Regions from separate parts of the Pigmentiphaga sp. CHJ604 genome, predicted to be linked through region 2. Evidence: predicted binding sites of a transcription regulator. Region 2 holds the regulator's gene; the other holds the start of a gene.
What was found. Region 2 encodes FNR, which switches genes on or off when oxygen is low (the NO sensors DNR and NnrR bind a similar motif). Its sites were predicted from a motif close to TTGATNNNNATCAA; they were not measured.

Region 1 (7,407 bases), 410 kb from region 2:
CGGCGGCGGTGGGCAGCACGCCTTCGATGACCCACGGCTGACGGCCGAACTCGGCCACGATCCAGCCCATCTCGGCGGCGATCCAGGGCAGCGGGATCGAGAACACCGCGACCTTGAGCAGCCAGCGGTGCGCGTCGAGCCGGCGGCGGGCCGACAGGATGAAGAACGTGGCCGTCAGCAGGATGAAGAAGAAACCCAGGCCGACCATGATGCGGAAGGACCAGAACAGCGGCAGGACCATGGGCACGGTGTCCCAGGCGGCCTGGTCGATCTGCGCGGCCGTGGCCTGGCGCGGGTCGTCCAGGTAGCGCTTGAGCAGCAGGGCGTAGCCGAGGTCGCGGCCGTGCTCCTCGAACGCGTCGCGGTCGGCAGGCGCGATGGCGGCGGAGCTTCCCGCCGCGCGTATGCGCTGCAAGGCGTCGAAGGCCACGATGCCGCTGCGTATGCGGTCCCGTGCGTGGTCGACCAGCGTGGTGATGCCGGGGATCTCGGTGGTGAGCGAGCGCGTGCCGATCAGGCCCATGACGGCCGGGATGCGGATGGCGTAGTGGGTCTCGCGCGCCTGCTGGTCCGGGATGCCGACGATGGTGAAGGGAGCGGGCGCGGGCTCGGTTTCCCACATGCCTTCGATGGCGGCCAGCTTCATCTTCTGGTGCTCGGTCGACAGGTAGCCGCTTTCGTCGCCCAGGACCACCACCGACAGCGCCGAGGCCAGCCCGAACGAGGCGGCCACCGTCATCGAGCGCTTGGCCACGTCGATGTGCCGGCCCTTCAGCAGGTACCAGGCCGATACGCCCAGCACGAACACCGAGGCGGTCACGTAGCCGGCCGATACCGTGTGGACGAACTTGGCCTGTGCCACCGGGTTCGTCAGGACGGCGAAGAAGTCGCTGACTTCCATGCGCATGGTCTCGGGATTGAAGGCCGAGCCGACGGGGTTCTGCATCCACCCGTTGGCGATCAGGATCCACAGCGCCGAGAAGTTCGATCCCAGCGCCACGCACCAGGTCGCCACCAGGTGGCCGACGCGCGACAGCTTGTTCCAGCCGAAGAAGAACAGGCCGACGAAGGTCGCTTCCAGGAAGAAGGCCATCAGGCCTTCCAGCGCCAGCGGCGCGCCGAAGATGTCGCCAACGTAGTGGCTGTAGTAGCTCCAGTTCATGCCGAACTGGAACTCCATCACCAGGCCGGTGGCCACGCCCAGCACGAAGTTGATGCCGAACAGCGTGCCCCAGAATTTGGTCATCTGCCGCCAGATCTTGCGCCCGGTCATGACGTAGACCGTCTCCATGATGGCGATGACGACCGACAGGCCCAGCGTGAGCGGGACGAAAAGGAAGTGGTAGAGCGCCGTCAATGCGAACTGCAGGCGCGAGAGTGAAACGATGTCGAGGTCCATGGTGCCAGCTTCCTCCTCAGTCCGGGCGCAGGGTGTGAAGTTGATGATCGAAGGCGGGAGTGCCGCGGCGCAGGTCGGCGGCCACGATGCCGGCGGCCAGCACGACGATGCGGTCCGCCAGGGCGGCCTCCCGCCTGATATGGGTGGCGATGAGAAGGGTCCGGCCATGGGCCTGTCCGGCCAATCGGTCGACCACGTCGCGCGCGGTCGGCGCGTCCAGCCCTTCCGTGGGTTCGTCCAGCAGCCACAGCCGCGTGGGGCGCAGGAACAGCCGCGCCAGCGCGAGCCGGCGTGCCTGTCCGGCGGACAGCCCCAGGCCGCCTTCGCCCAGCCGCGTATCCAGGCCGGCGGGCAGGGCGGCGATGGCCTGGTCCAGGCCCGCGGCCCGCAGCGCGGCCCACAGCTCGTCGTCGCTGGCATCGGGGCGGGCCAGGCGCAGGTTGTCGCGCACGCTGTCCTGGAACAGCTCGGTGCGCTGGGTCAGCAGACAGGAGGCGGGGGCCTGGACCCGCCCGCCGGAGGGCAGCCGTTCGCCCGCCACCAGGGCTAGCAGCGTCGACTTGCCCGCGCCGCTGGGGCCGACCACCGCGACTCGCTCGCCGGGCCGGACCACGAGCGTGACGTCCGCCAGTGCCAGGCCGGCGGGCAGGCCGGGCCGGCTTTCGTGGCCCAGGCTGGCGTGTTCGAGCCGGATGTCGCCGGAGGCGGCGCGGGGCGGGGGCGCGGCGGGTGCGTCCAGTCTTGGCGCCAGGCGGCGGATGGCCAAGAGGGTGCGGCCCAGCTCCAGGATTCCCCGCCGCAGCGGCGTGAGCGGTTCGGCGCTTGCCAGCACGAGCAGCAGCGCCAGCGCCGCCACGGGGGCGCCGATGGCCGAGCCGGCCACCAGCAGGACACAGGCCGCCAGCGTGGCGCCCATGGCAAGCGTGCCCGCCATGGCCTGCAGGAATCCGCCTTGCGTGTCGGCGCGGTTGATGGTGTCGTCGGCGGCGGCCAGCCGGTGTTCGGTCCGTGCCAGCAGCCGGCATCGCTGCGCCAATTGGCCGGCCATGGCCAGTTCGGTCTGGCCGGAGACGAGGTCGATGGCCTGCGCACGCAGGGCTTCGAGCGCATGGGCGCGGCGGCAGGCGGCGCGGCGGCTGCGGCGCATGGTCCAGGCCAGTATGCCGGCGCCGGCGGCCAGCAGCCAGCCGGCCATTGCCAGGCCCAGCGGCAGGCTGATCACGCCCAGCGCGACGCCGGCCAGCGCGATGGCGGCACAGGCGGCCCCGGCGGGAACCAGCACGCGCAGGTACAGCGCGTCCAGCGCGTCGGCGTCGGCGGTCAGGCGGAACAGCAGCCGGGCCGGCCGGGCGAGCAGCTTGCGCGCGGCCTCGGGCCGGGCCCAGCCCGCGAACAGCCGGGGACGCAGCGCGGCGATGACCGCCAGCGCCGCATCGTGGGTGACGACCCGCTCGCCATAGCGGGCCGCCGTGCGGACCAGGGCCAGCAGCCGTATGCCGGCGCCGGGAGTGAACACGTCGAACGCCAGGGCGGTGCCGGCGGCCAGTCCTGCCAGCGCGGTGGCGGTGATGAACCATCCGGACAGGCCCAGCAGCCCCATGCCGGCGAAGACCGTCAGCGCGGCCAGCGCGATGCCGCTCCACAACAGGCGCCGCCGACCGGCGAAGAACAGCCGCAAGACGGCGCCAATGGAGGCCTTCATGACGCGGCCTCCATGACGTCCTGCGCGGCCAGGTCCGTGCCGGCCGGCGCCGCGCGCGGGGGGGCCAGGTCGATCACCCGGTCCATGCGCGAGGCCAGTTCGGGGTCGTGCGTGGCGACGATCAGGGTCTTGCCCGCGGACTGCGCCAGCAGCCGGCGGGTCAGCTCCCGGGCCGTGGCGGCGTCCAGGTGGGCGGTGGGTTCGTCGGCCAGCCACAGGTCGCTGCCGGGCGCGGCGACTGCCCTGGCCATTGCCAGGCGCAGGCATTCTCCTCCGGACAGGCCGGTGCCGGCTTCGCCCAGCGGGCGTCCGGCTTCGCGTCCCGCGAGCAGCTCCAGGGTCGCGGCCCGCAGGGCGCGGTCCACCGCCCGCGGGTCCACGTCCGGGCGGCCCAGGGCGACGTTGGCGGCCAGCGTACCGGCAAAGACATGCGGCTTCTGCCCTATCCAGGCCATGCGTGCCCGCAGACGCGGCGCGTTCTGGTCATCCAGCGCCACGCCGTCGATGAGGACGGCGCCGGACTGGGCCGGCACGAGGCCGGCGATCAACGCCAGCAGCGTCGACTTGCCCGCGCCGCTCGGTCCGACGATGGCTACCCGCTCGCCCGGGGCCACGCGCAGGTCCAGGCCGTCGATGACCGGTGGCGCCGAATCGGCGTGCGCGAAGCGCAATTGGACGAGTTCGACGGCGGGGGGAGGGCGACGGGCGGGCGCGTCGTCCGGCGAGGGCAAGGGGAGGATGCCGCCCACCAGCTTCGTGGGCGCGGCGGCGAGCGCCCGCAGCGCCTCCAGCGCCGCCCGGCCCGCGGCCCGGTCATGCCAGGCCGTGGAAAGGTCGCGCAGCGGTTCGAAGAAACTGGGGGCCAGCAGCAGGACGAAGAGCCCCTGGCCGAGGGAGAGCGGACTGCCCCAGGTGCCGAAGGGCAAGGTGCCCAGCAGGTGGAATCCTACGTAGACCGCGACCATGGCGACCCCGATGGCGGAAAACAATTCCAGCACCGCCGAGGACAGGAAGGCGATGCGCAGTACCGCCATGGTACGCGTATGCAGTGTTTGTGCAACGTATGCCAGCCGTCCGGTGGTGGCGTCGACGGCGTCAAGCGCCCGCAGCGTGGCCAGCCCGCGCAGGCGATCCAGCAGGAAGGCGTTCAGCGTGCCCATCTCCGCCAGGTGGGCCTGGCTGGCGCGCTGGGCGCGCCAGCCCACCAGCGCCATGAAGACCGGGATCAGCGGGGCCGAGGCCAGCAGGACCAGCGCCGCGACCCACGACAGCGGCGCGACGGCCGCCAGGATGGCCAGCGGCACGACCAGTATCTTCAACTGGATGGCGGGATAGCGGGCCAGGTAGGGCAGCGCGGCATCGGCCTGTTCGGCCAGCACGCTGGCCGCGTGGCCGGCGGCGGGGCGGCGCTTGTCCAGCGGGGAACCGCTTGCCAGCGCGTCGACCGCGGCGGCACGCAGCGCCGACAGGCGGCTCCTTGCGACCTGGAAGCTCAGGCGCGTTCCCCACGCATCGCACGCCGCGCGCAGGGCGCCGGCAAGCAGGAAGGCCGCGGCGGACACCAGGCCTGCGGCCACGTCGCCGGGATCCGCCGCCATGCGCTGCACCGCCGCGGCCAGGATGCCGGCCTGGGCCAGCCACGTCAGCGATCCGGCCAGTTGCAGCCAGTCGCCGGGGGAGGGGCGAAGCGCGTCGCCGGAGCGCGCGCAGGCAGGGCGGGACAGGGGCGTACTCCCGTTGTACGTTGGGCTACGCCTAAGGTATCAGTGCTCGGCCGTACGTGACAATGATCTACGTCAAGTCGCGACATTCGGTCGCGCCTTCGGGGGCGGCCGGCGGCAAAAAGAAACGGCCCCGTCTAGGGGCCGTCGTTCAATCGCGGTAGCCGTGGCGCCGGTAGTGGCGCTCTTCGCGGTAGCGCTCGCGCTCCCAGCGCCGCTCCTGTTCCCAGCGCCTTTCCCGCCAGTACGGGTCGTAGGGCACGTAGCCGACCGGCCCGGGGATCACCATGACGGGGGGAGGCGGGGGCACGTAGACCGGCGCGGGGGCCACGTAGACCGGTGGCGGGCCATAGACGATACCTGGTATGCCGATGCCTATGGATACGCTCACGCGGGCCTGGGCCGTCGCGCTGACGGCCAAGAGGGCCGCGGCCATCAGCCCTGCCATTGCCAGCCGTTTCATACAGATTCTCCGAAACTGCGATAGTCCGACTGTAGGGGCGATTTCCGGCCGGCGGTTTGTGCGGGCTGTTGCAATCGTCGCTACATGTAACGGCCCCGGGGCGGGCGTCGCGGTTCGCGTTGCCCCGCCGCGACGCCATCAGTATCCGACGGTGAAGCGCCGCCCCGTATGCGCGGGCTTTTCCACTTCGTCCAGCATCGCGATGGCGAAGTCTTCCATGGAGATCCAGCTGCGGCCGTCCGCCGCGGTCAGCAGCGTATCGCCGCCCAGGCGGAACGTGCCCGTGCGCTCGCCCGGCGTGAACAGCGCCGAGGGCGACAGGAACGTCCAATCCAGGTCCTTCTCGGTCCGCAGGGCGTTCAGCCAGTCACGCCCGGCCAGCGCCTCGGGCTTGTACTCGGCCGGGAACGTCGGCGTGTCCACCAGCGCGATTCCGGGAGCCACCTCCAGGCTGCCGGCGCCGCCCACTACCAGCAGTCGCCGCACGCCGGCCTGCCTGACGGGGCCGAGGACGGCGGCCAGAGGCGAGGTGGCGAAGCGCACACTGCTGATGACCGCGTCCTTGCCGCGCAGGGCGTCGGCCAGCTTCGCGCCGTCGGCCAGGTCGACGTCCAGGGTCTCCAGGCCGGGGCGTGCGGCGAGCTTCGAGGCGTGGCGGGCGAGGGCAGTGACGTGGTGGCCGCGGGCCAGGGCTTCGTTGACGAGGCGGCTGCCGACGTTGCCGGTGGCGCCGAGGATGGCGATGTTCATGGAAACTCCTTGATGGTGGGGGGACGGAGGGAAACCGTCGCGACAGCCATCAGCTTAGGGGCTGTTCCATGAGGGAAAAACAGGGGTGGCCGCCATAGTTTGTTTCGGTTTACGGTCAAATGCGGGCTCCTTTCGCAGCGTCGTAGGCAAGGGTTACATCCCATTCCTGTTCCCCGGGAAGCGACAAGCGTATAGATAGGGCCCATGTCCGACGGCCGCGGCCGGGCATTGCGCTTGCTACGGCCCGGGGCGGACACTCTGCCGCTGTCCCCCAAGGAGCCCATATTGACCACCATGCTTCGAGGTCCCGCGCACAGAATGGCCGGGAACGACACCGCCTTTTCGATGGAAGGCGCGCCGTCCCCCGGGCGGCGCGCCGATACGGCGCCGCTCGACAATCGCGCGGCGGAACTGGCCGCCGGCCTGCGGGATGCGCAGGCCCATATCGATCCGAAGTTTCTTTACGACGCGCAAGGGTGCGTCCTGTTCAACGCCATCTGCGAACTCGAGGAGTACTACCCGACCCGCACCGAGCGGGCCATCTTCGAGGCCCATCGTCCGGCCATCGCCCGGTCCCTGCCGCGCCGCATCCAGTGGGTGGACCTGGGCTGCGGAGATTGCGCGAAGTCCCGTTCCTGGCTGGCCCACGTGGACGCCTGCCGATATCTGGGCGTGGACATCGCCGCCGACTGCCTGCGGCACGAGGTGGCGGCGCTGGGGCGCAAATTCCCCCAGATCGCCTGCGTGGCCGTGGAGGCGGACTTCTCGGGCGACCTGGACCTGCGCCGCCACCTGGTCGATATCGAGGAGCATCCGCCGGTGTTTTTCTACCCCGGATCGTCCATCGGCAACTTCGATCCGGAGCGAGCCGTCGCGCTGATGGCCGCGATCTGCCGCCAGGCCGGTCCGCGCGGCAGTCTGTTGATCAGCGCCGACCTGCGCAAGGACAGGCGCGTGATGGAGCGCGCCTATGCCGACGACCTGGGCGTGACGGCGGCATTCAACCGCAACGTGCTGCGCGTATGCAACCGGGTGCTGGGCAGCGACTTCCAGCCGGCCGAGTTCGACCATGAGTCGCGCTTCGACGATGGCCACGGCCGTATCGAGATGCGGCTGCGGGCCCGGCAGCGGCAGCGCGTATGCTGGGGGACGTCGGAGCGGATATTCGAGGCAGGCGAGGACATCGTGACCGAGCATTCCTACAAGTACACGCCGGCGCAGTTCGATGCCATGCTGGCGCAGGCGGGTTTTTCGGTGCGCAACATGTGGACCGATCCCCGTTCGTGGTTCGGCGTTTTCCTGGCCCAGCGATGAACGCGCGCGACGATGTGTTCGTTCCCGAGTTGCTGGCCCGCCGCGTGGCGGCCGTGCG
Region 2 (7,407 bases):
GCAAGAACGGCGCCACCTTCTATGCCTCGGTCGTGACGACCGCCATTTTCGGCAACGGCGGCGCCGTGCGCGGCTTCTCGCGCATCGTGCGCGACATGACCGACAGCCGGGTCGCGGCCGATCTGCTGCAGGTGGCCAAGGAACAGGCCGAGGCCGCCAACCGTGCCAAGGACCGCTTCCTGGCCGTGCTGTCGCACGAGCTGCGCACGCCGCTGGGCCCGATCTACGCGGCGGCGCAGGCGCTGGACCTGCGCCAGGACCTTCCCCCCGAATGCCGCCGCAGCGTCGAGCTCATCAAGCGCAACGTCGAGGTCGAGGCACGCCTGATCGACGACCTGCTCGACATCTCCAAGATCGTCAACGACAAGCTCAGCCTGCGCCTCGAACCCACCGACCTGGTCGGCATCCTGAACGGGATCGCCGAGATCTTCCGCGAGGAAGCGGCCGCGCGGCACATCGAGCTGCACTACACGCCGCTGCCCTATCCGGTCATCGTGCAGGCCGACCCGGCCCGCCTGCAGCAGATCGTCTGGAACCTGCTGAAGAACGCCATCAAGTTCACGCCGCGCGGCGGCGAGATACGCGTGACCGTGTACCAGCCGATGCCCGGCAAGATCGCCGTCGACGTCTCGGACACCGGCATCGGGATTCCCCCGCAGGCGCTCAAGCGCATCTTCAACGCCTTCGACCAGGGCGAGGAAGACGCCGCCCAGTCGCGCGGCGGCCTGGGGCTGGGACTGGCCATCGCCAGCTCCCTGGCGCAGCGCCATGGCGGCACCCTGAGCGTGCGCAGCGACGGCCAGGGCAAGGGCACGACCTTCACGCTGGCGCTGGACGATCCGGCCAGCGGGGCCCCGGACGCCCCGGTCGAGCAGGCGCAGTCCGTCTCCGCGCCCCTGGTCCGCCCCGCCAGCATCCTGCTGGTGGAGGACAACGTCGATACCGCCGAAGCCATGCAGTTCCTGCTGAGCGAATACGGCTACGAGGTCGAGGTCGCGGAAAACGTGGCGGCAGCCTGCCGCTGCGTCGACGCCAAGCGCTACGACGTCCTGGTCAGCGACATGGGGCTGCCCGATGGCGATGGCATCGACGTGCTGCGGCACTATGCCCCTCAGGCCGACCAGATCGCGGTCGCGCTCACGGGCTACGGCATGGAGTCCGACGTGCGCCGCTGCCTGGATGCCGGGTTCGCCTTTCACCTGACCAAGCCGCTGGATATCGATCAGTTGATCCGCGTCCTGCAACGCGAACCTCAGGGTTGATGCGCCGGCCCCTCCGGTTTTTAAGAATAGGCTAAAATCGGGCGCAAATTATTTACTAATTTGCATAAATCGCCCGGCCTCCCATGGACCGCTTCAAGCAGATCGAATCCTTCGTCTCGGCCGTCGTGCGCGGAAGCCTGTCGGCCGCGGCACGCAGCGAAGGAGTCGCTCCCGCCGTCATCGGCCGGCGCATCGACGCGCTGGAAGCCAGGCTGGGGGTCAAGCTGCTGATCCGTACCACGCGCAAGATCTCGCTCAGCGCCGAGGGCACGGAATTCTTCGAGGAATGCCAGCAGATCCTGCAGTCGCTCGAGAACGCCGAAAACAGCGTGGCGGCGGGCGGCGAACATCCCAAGGGGCACTTCCGCGTCACGGCCCCGGGCGGATTCGGCCGGCGCCACGTGGCGCCCCTGCTGCCCCGGCTGCTGGACGCCTATCCCGGCATCACGGTGACGCTGGACCTGAGCGACCGGCTGGTGGACCTGGTCAACGAAGGCTATGACTGCGCCATCCGGATCGGCGATCTGGCCGACTCCAGCATGGTCAGCGTGCGCCTGGCCGACAACCGCCGGATGGTGGTCGCCTCGCCCGCCTACCTGCGCCGGCACGGCACGCCCGAACACCCCGCCGACCTGGCGCGCCACAACTGCCTGTCCTTCGGCACCGGCGTCAACCAGGCACGCGGCTGGCTCTTCACCATCGATGGCAAGACGACGCCGCAGCGCATATCGGGTACGCTGGAATGCACCGACGGCGCCGTGCTCCATGCCTGGACTCTGGACGGGCGGGGACTGGCATGGCGATCGCTGTGGGAAATCGAGGACGACCTGAAGGAAGGCCGCCTGGTGACGGTGCTGGACCAGTTCGCCGCGCCCCCCAACGCCATCTATGCCGTGTATCCTCAGCGCAAGCACCTGCCGCTGCGCGTCCGGGTATTCATCGACATGCTGCGGCAGAGCTACGCCAAGCGCCTGCCTTAGGGCAGACGCCGCCCAGGCCGCTGCGGCCGGCCCAGAACAAAGACCAGCCATGACCAAACGCATTCCGCTTACCCTCGACTCCATACGCTGCTCGACCTGCGGGCTGGGGCAGTTCTGCCTGCCCGTCGGCATGGCCGCCGAGGATGCCGGGCGAATGGACGAACTGGTGCAGCAGCGCGTGCGGCTCGCCCGGGGCGAATCCCTCTTTCGCTTCGAGGACGGCCTGGACGCCGTCTATGGCATCCGCTTCGGCACCCTGAAAACCTATCTGGAACTGGCGGACGGCCGCCAGCAGATCACCGGCTTTCACCTGCCCGGCGAAATCGTCGGGCTGGACGGACTGGGCCGCAACAGCCATGCTTCGACCGCCATCGCGCTGGAAGACAGCGAGGTCTGCGTGATCCCGGTGCGCGACCTGTCCTCGCTGGCCAACCACCTGCCCTCGCTGCAACGCCAGCTCATGCGGCTGATGAGTCGCGAGATCGAACAAGACCAGCAGATGCTGCTGTCCCTGGGTACCATGCGCGCCGAGGAACGGCTGGCCGTCTTCCTGGTCAGCCTGTCGGAGCGCCTGGCCGCGCGCGGCTATTCCTCGTCCGCGTTCGTGCTGCGTATGAGCCGCGAGGAAATCGGCAACTTCCTGGGACTGACCCTCGAGACCGTCAGCCGTCTGTTCTCGCGTTTCGCCAAGTCCGGCGTGCTGCGCATCCAGCAGAAGCAGGTCGAGATCGTGGACATGGCGGCGCTGCGGCGCCTGGCCGGCCCCCATTGCTAGCAGGATACCGATGACCACCTCTCCCCAGGCGGGCGCCAACGCCCCCATGTTCGCCCAGGCCCGCGCGCTGGACCCGCAACGGCATGCCCACCTGCGGCTCGACCGCCAGGCCGGCTACGCCTTCTCGCGCGGCCAGACCGCCGTGCCGCTGGTGGCGACGGAGTTCGCGATGGCGGCGCGGGACCTGCCCATCGTGTTCGCCGGCGAAGAACAGATGCCCATGGCGGTACTGGGCCTGCGCAGCGCGCAGAACCTCCTGGTGGATGCCGCCGGGCGGTGGCGGCCCAACCGCTACATTCCCGCCCATTTGCGGCGCTATCCGTTCATCCTGCAGGAAGACCCGGCCAGCCAGCGCTACGCGCTGTGCGTGGACGAGGATGCCGCCCACCTGCGCAGTGCCGCCGACGACGCCCAGCCCCTGTTCGAGGATGGCCAACCCTCTCCTGTCGTCGGGGAAATGCTGCAATTCCTGGGGGAACTCCAGGCCGGGCTCGCGATGACCCGCGACTACGTCGCGGCCCTGCGGGCCGAGAACCTGCTGATCCCGCGCCAGGTGGCCGTGGACCTGCAAGGCGGCGAGCGCGTCACGCTGGACGGCTTCCTGGTGGTGGACGAGACCCGCTTCGACCAGTTGCCCGACGCCACGGTCACCGCGTGGATGCGCAAGGGCTGGCTGGCCATGACCTACTTCCATCTGCAATCGCGGCTGAACTGGGGCCACCTGGTCGCGCTGGCGCAATAGCCGCGCGGCCGTTCATGCCGCCTCGGGACACGCCGGCGGCGTCGGGCCGGCCCCCACCTTGCGCAGGCTGGCGCCTATGTGCAGGTCGGCGATCTGCCGGCGCAGCCAGGTATTGGCGCTGTCGTGGTGGTAGCGCGCATGCCAGAACTGGCGGATGTGGGTATGCGGGGTCTGGAAGGGCAGCCGCGACCAGGTCGCTCCGGCGGCATCGTCGGTAATGGCCTGGGCGATGACCTCGGGCACCGTGACGATCAGGTCCGTCTGCGCCAGGATCTTGGGCAGCACCAGGTAGTTGGGCACGCGCAGCGCCACTTCGCGCCGGTGCCCCTGCTTGCCCAGCTCCTTCTCTATCTGCAGGTCGGTCTTGTTGGCCGTGACCACCAGGTGCCGCGCCGCGAGGTACTCGTCCAGCGTGATCGCCTCGCCCGCCTTGAGGAAACCGCTGCCCATCACGCAGACGTGCTGGTCGACGAACAGGCCCTGCTGGTAGAAACCGCTTTGCAGCTCCTGCAGGTTGCCGACGGCGAGATCGGCGTCGCCGCTTTCCAGGGCCGCCCGGTAGTGTTCCCTGCTCAGGCTGCTGACCTCCAGGCTGATGCCCGGCGCGGACGACTTGAAGCGCGCCACGAGCTGCGGCAACACCAGGAACTGGGAAAAATCGGACATCAGGAGCGTGAAGCTGCGCTGGCTGGAGCCCGGATCGAATCCGCTGGCCTGCTCGAAGCCATTGCGCACCAGTTCCAACGCCCGCAGCACGCTGCCCGCCAGCTCGGACGCGTACGAAGTGGGCTCCATGCCGCCCTGCGTGCGAACGAACAGCGGGTCGTTGCATTGGTTGCGCAAGCGCAGCAGGGCATTGCTCATGGACGGCTGGGACAGTCCGACGCGTTCCCCCGCGCGAGTCACGTTGCGCTCGAGATAGAGCGCCTCGAATACCAGCAGGAGATTCAGGTCGAGCTTGTTGATGTCCATGGCAGCATGACTATATCCGCCGGGTCCCGAATAGACAATGCACGGCCAGGCGGCCCTACTGGCCGAACTCCAGCGCCACCTTGGAGCGCTTGGCGATGGCGTCCCAGCGCGCCAGTTCGGACTGGTTCACCCGCGCGAATTCCACCGAATCCAGCGGCCGCGGCTCGAACGCGGCCGCTTCCAGCCTGGCCGTCATGTCGGGTTGGCGCAGCCCTTCGGCGATGTCCCGCCCCAATTGCTCGACGATGGCCGCCGGCATCTTCGCCGGGCCATAGATGCCCAGCCAGCTGGTGACGACGAAGTCCTGCACGCCCGCCTCGGCCATGGTGGGCACGTCGGGCAACTGCTTGATGCGATACGAACTGGTCACCGCCAGCGCGCGCAGCTTGCCGCTCTTGAGCAGGGGCATCACCGGCGGCAGGTTGGAGAAGCAGAAATCGAGATTGCCGTTCACCGTATCGACCAGCGCTTCGTTGCTGCCCTTGTAGGGGACGTGCATGAGGTCGATTCCCGCGGTCGAGGCGAACAGTTCGCTGGTCAGGTGCACCGAGGTGCCCAGTCCGTTCGAACCGTAGCTGAGCGGCTTGGACGAACGCTTGGCATACGCGATCAGCTCGCGCACCGAGGTGGCGGGATGTTGCTGCGGCACGACCAGGATGTTGACGAATTCCGCGACCTGGGCAATGGGCACGAAGGACCGCACCACGTCCAGGGGCAGGTTGCGCACCGTGACGGGCGGAATCACGTTGCCGCCCAGGCCGCCGGTGATGAGCGTGTAGCCGTCGGGTGGCAGGCCGGCGACGTACTGCTGGCCGATGATGCCGCTGGCCCCGGCGCGGTTCTCGATGACCACGGGCTGGCCGTACTTGCGGGTCAGCACCTCGCCCACCAGGCGGGCGGCGACGTCGGTCACGCCCCCCGGCGGATACTGCACCACGATGCGCACGGGACGGGAAGGATATTTGTCCTGGGCGTGCAGCGCCCGCGCCCACGGCAGGGCCACCACGCCGCCCGCCGCCTTCAATGCTGTTCGACGATCCATAGTGCCTCGATACGATACGAAGAGAACGACGCGGCGCGGGATGGATTTTCCGCCGCTATTTATACTACAAATAAATACTACTTATTGACGCCCCGGACAGGAATTCATGCAAACCCTAGGACGGCTAGCGGATGAACTGCCGCACGTAGTCCTCGCCCAGTCCGACTTCCCGATAGTGGCGCCTGCACATCTCGATCTTGCTGAACACATCCTCGTAGCCGATTTGCATGCCGCGCTCGTCCAGGTAGACCATGGCGCCGCTGACGTTGAAGAAGGTGATCATTTCGTCGTCCTTGCCATCCGCGTCCACCGTCAAGGTATGGATCTCGCCCGGCGGCTCGAACACGAAGCGGCCGGCCGAGGCCACCCAATCGTGTTCCAGGTAGCGCCAGGATCCCTTGATGACGTAGCCGAACACCGGCGCGGGATGGATGTGCCGGCTCAGGACGCCCGAGCGCCGCACCCGCAGCAGGTTGCACCAGCCGCCCCCCAGGGTGTTGAAGAACAGCGGACGGAACCAGACGTTGGGCGCCTGCGGCACCCATACGCGCTCGTCGTCGGGGATGGCGTCGATCGCGATCTCGGGCAGGATGCCGGGCAACTGGGCCAGGGGTTGGGCAAACACGGTTCCGGTCATGCGGGGTCTCCTTGCCGGCCGCCGCCGGCATCGTCGGGGCGCGCCGGCGCGCGCAGGAAGTCGAAGTCGCAGCCGTGCTCGGCCTGCATCACGTGCCGCTGGTACAGCCATCGGTAGCCGCGCTGCGCGGCCGGCCGCGCGGACGTCCATGCGGCGCGGCGGCGTTCCAGCTCGGCCTCGTCCACCAGCAGGTCGATCGCGCGGCGCGCAACCGACAGGCGGATCAGGTCGCCGTTCCTGACCAGGGCCAGCGGACCGCCTGCCGCGGCTTCCGGCGAAACGTGCAGCACCACCGTGCCGTACGCGGTACCGCTCATCCGCGCGTCCGAGATGCGCACCATGTCGCGCACGCCCTGTCGCGCCAGCTTGGCCGGGATGGGGATGTAGCCCGCTTCGGGCATGGCCGCCGCCAGCGGTCCGGCGTTGCGCAGCACCAGCACGTCGTCGGGCCGCACGTCCAGGTCCTCGGCATCGAGCCGCTCGGCCATGTCTTCCAGCGTATCGAACACCACCGCCCTGCCGGTGTGCTCGAACAGCGCCTCGTCCGCCGCGGCGCGCTTGATCAGCGCGCCATTGGGCGCGAGCGAGCCGGACAGGGCCAGCAGCCCGCCCTCGGGCTTGAGCGGTTCGGCGCGCGGCCGGATCACCGCGCGGTCCACCCAGGCGTCGCCCTGCTCGTCCAGCAGTTCGCCTACCGTGCGGCCGGTCACGGTCAGGCAGTCCAGGTGCAGCAGGTCGCGCAACTCGCGCAGGATGGCCTGCACGCCGCCGGCCGCGTACAGGTCTTCCATGTAGTGCGAGCCCGTGGGCTTGAGGTCGACCAGTACCGGCGTCTCTTCCGACAACCGGTTCAGCCGCGCGGCGTCCACCGGCAGCCCGAGCCTCCCGGCGATCGCCGTCAGGTGCAGGACCGCATTGGTCGAACCGCTGATCGCCAGCAGCACGCGCAGCGCGTTGTCCACCGACTTGCCGGTCACGATGGCATCGGGCCTCAGGC

Region 1: cydD (thiol reductant ABC exporter subunit CydD) is a predicted target of FNR. The motif match lies at 4,888-4,901, and genes of this name have one in related genera.

Annotation. Positions count from the first base shown of each region.
Region 1 covers NZ_CP136998.1:3,765,936-3,773,342, reverse strand. Annotated here, with positions in the region: gene R4823_RS18145 (cytochrome ubiquinol oxidase subunit I) at 1-1,399, opposite strand, end outside; gene R4823_RS18140 (ATP-binding cassette domain-containing protein) at 1,416-3,101, opposite strand; gene cydD (thiol reductant ABC exporter subunit CydD) at 3,098-4,759, opposite strand; gene R4823_RS18130 (hypothetical protein) at 4,974-5,285, opposite strand; gene R4823_RS18125 (NAD(P)-dependent oxidoreductase) at 5,424-6,035, opposite strand; gene egtD (L-histidine N(alpha)-methyltransferase) at 6,354-7,349, shown strand; gene egtB (ergothioneine biosynthesis protein EgtB) at 7,346-7,407, shown strand, end outside.
Region 2 covers NZ_CP136998.1:3,357,913-3,365,319, forward strand. Annotated here, with positions in the region: gene R4823_RS16165 (response regulator) at 1-1,262, shown strand, start outside; gene R4823_RS16170 (LysR family transcriptional regulator) at 1,346-2,242, shown strand; gene fnr (fumarate/nitrate reduction transcriptional regulator Fnr) at 2,292-3,017, shown strand; gene R4823_RS16180 (SapC family protein) at 3,028-3,759, shown strand; gene R4823_RS16185 (LysR family transcriptional regulator) at 3,772-4,731, opposite strand; gene R4823_RS16190 (tripartite tricarboxylate transporter substrate binding protein) at 4,787-5,773, opposite strand; gene R4823_RS16195 (2,4'-dihydroxyacetophenone dioxygenase family protein) at 5,898-6,410, opposite strand; gene R4823_RS16200 (IlvD/Edd family dehydratase) at 6,407-7,407, opposite strand, start outside.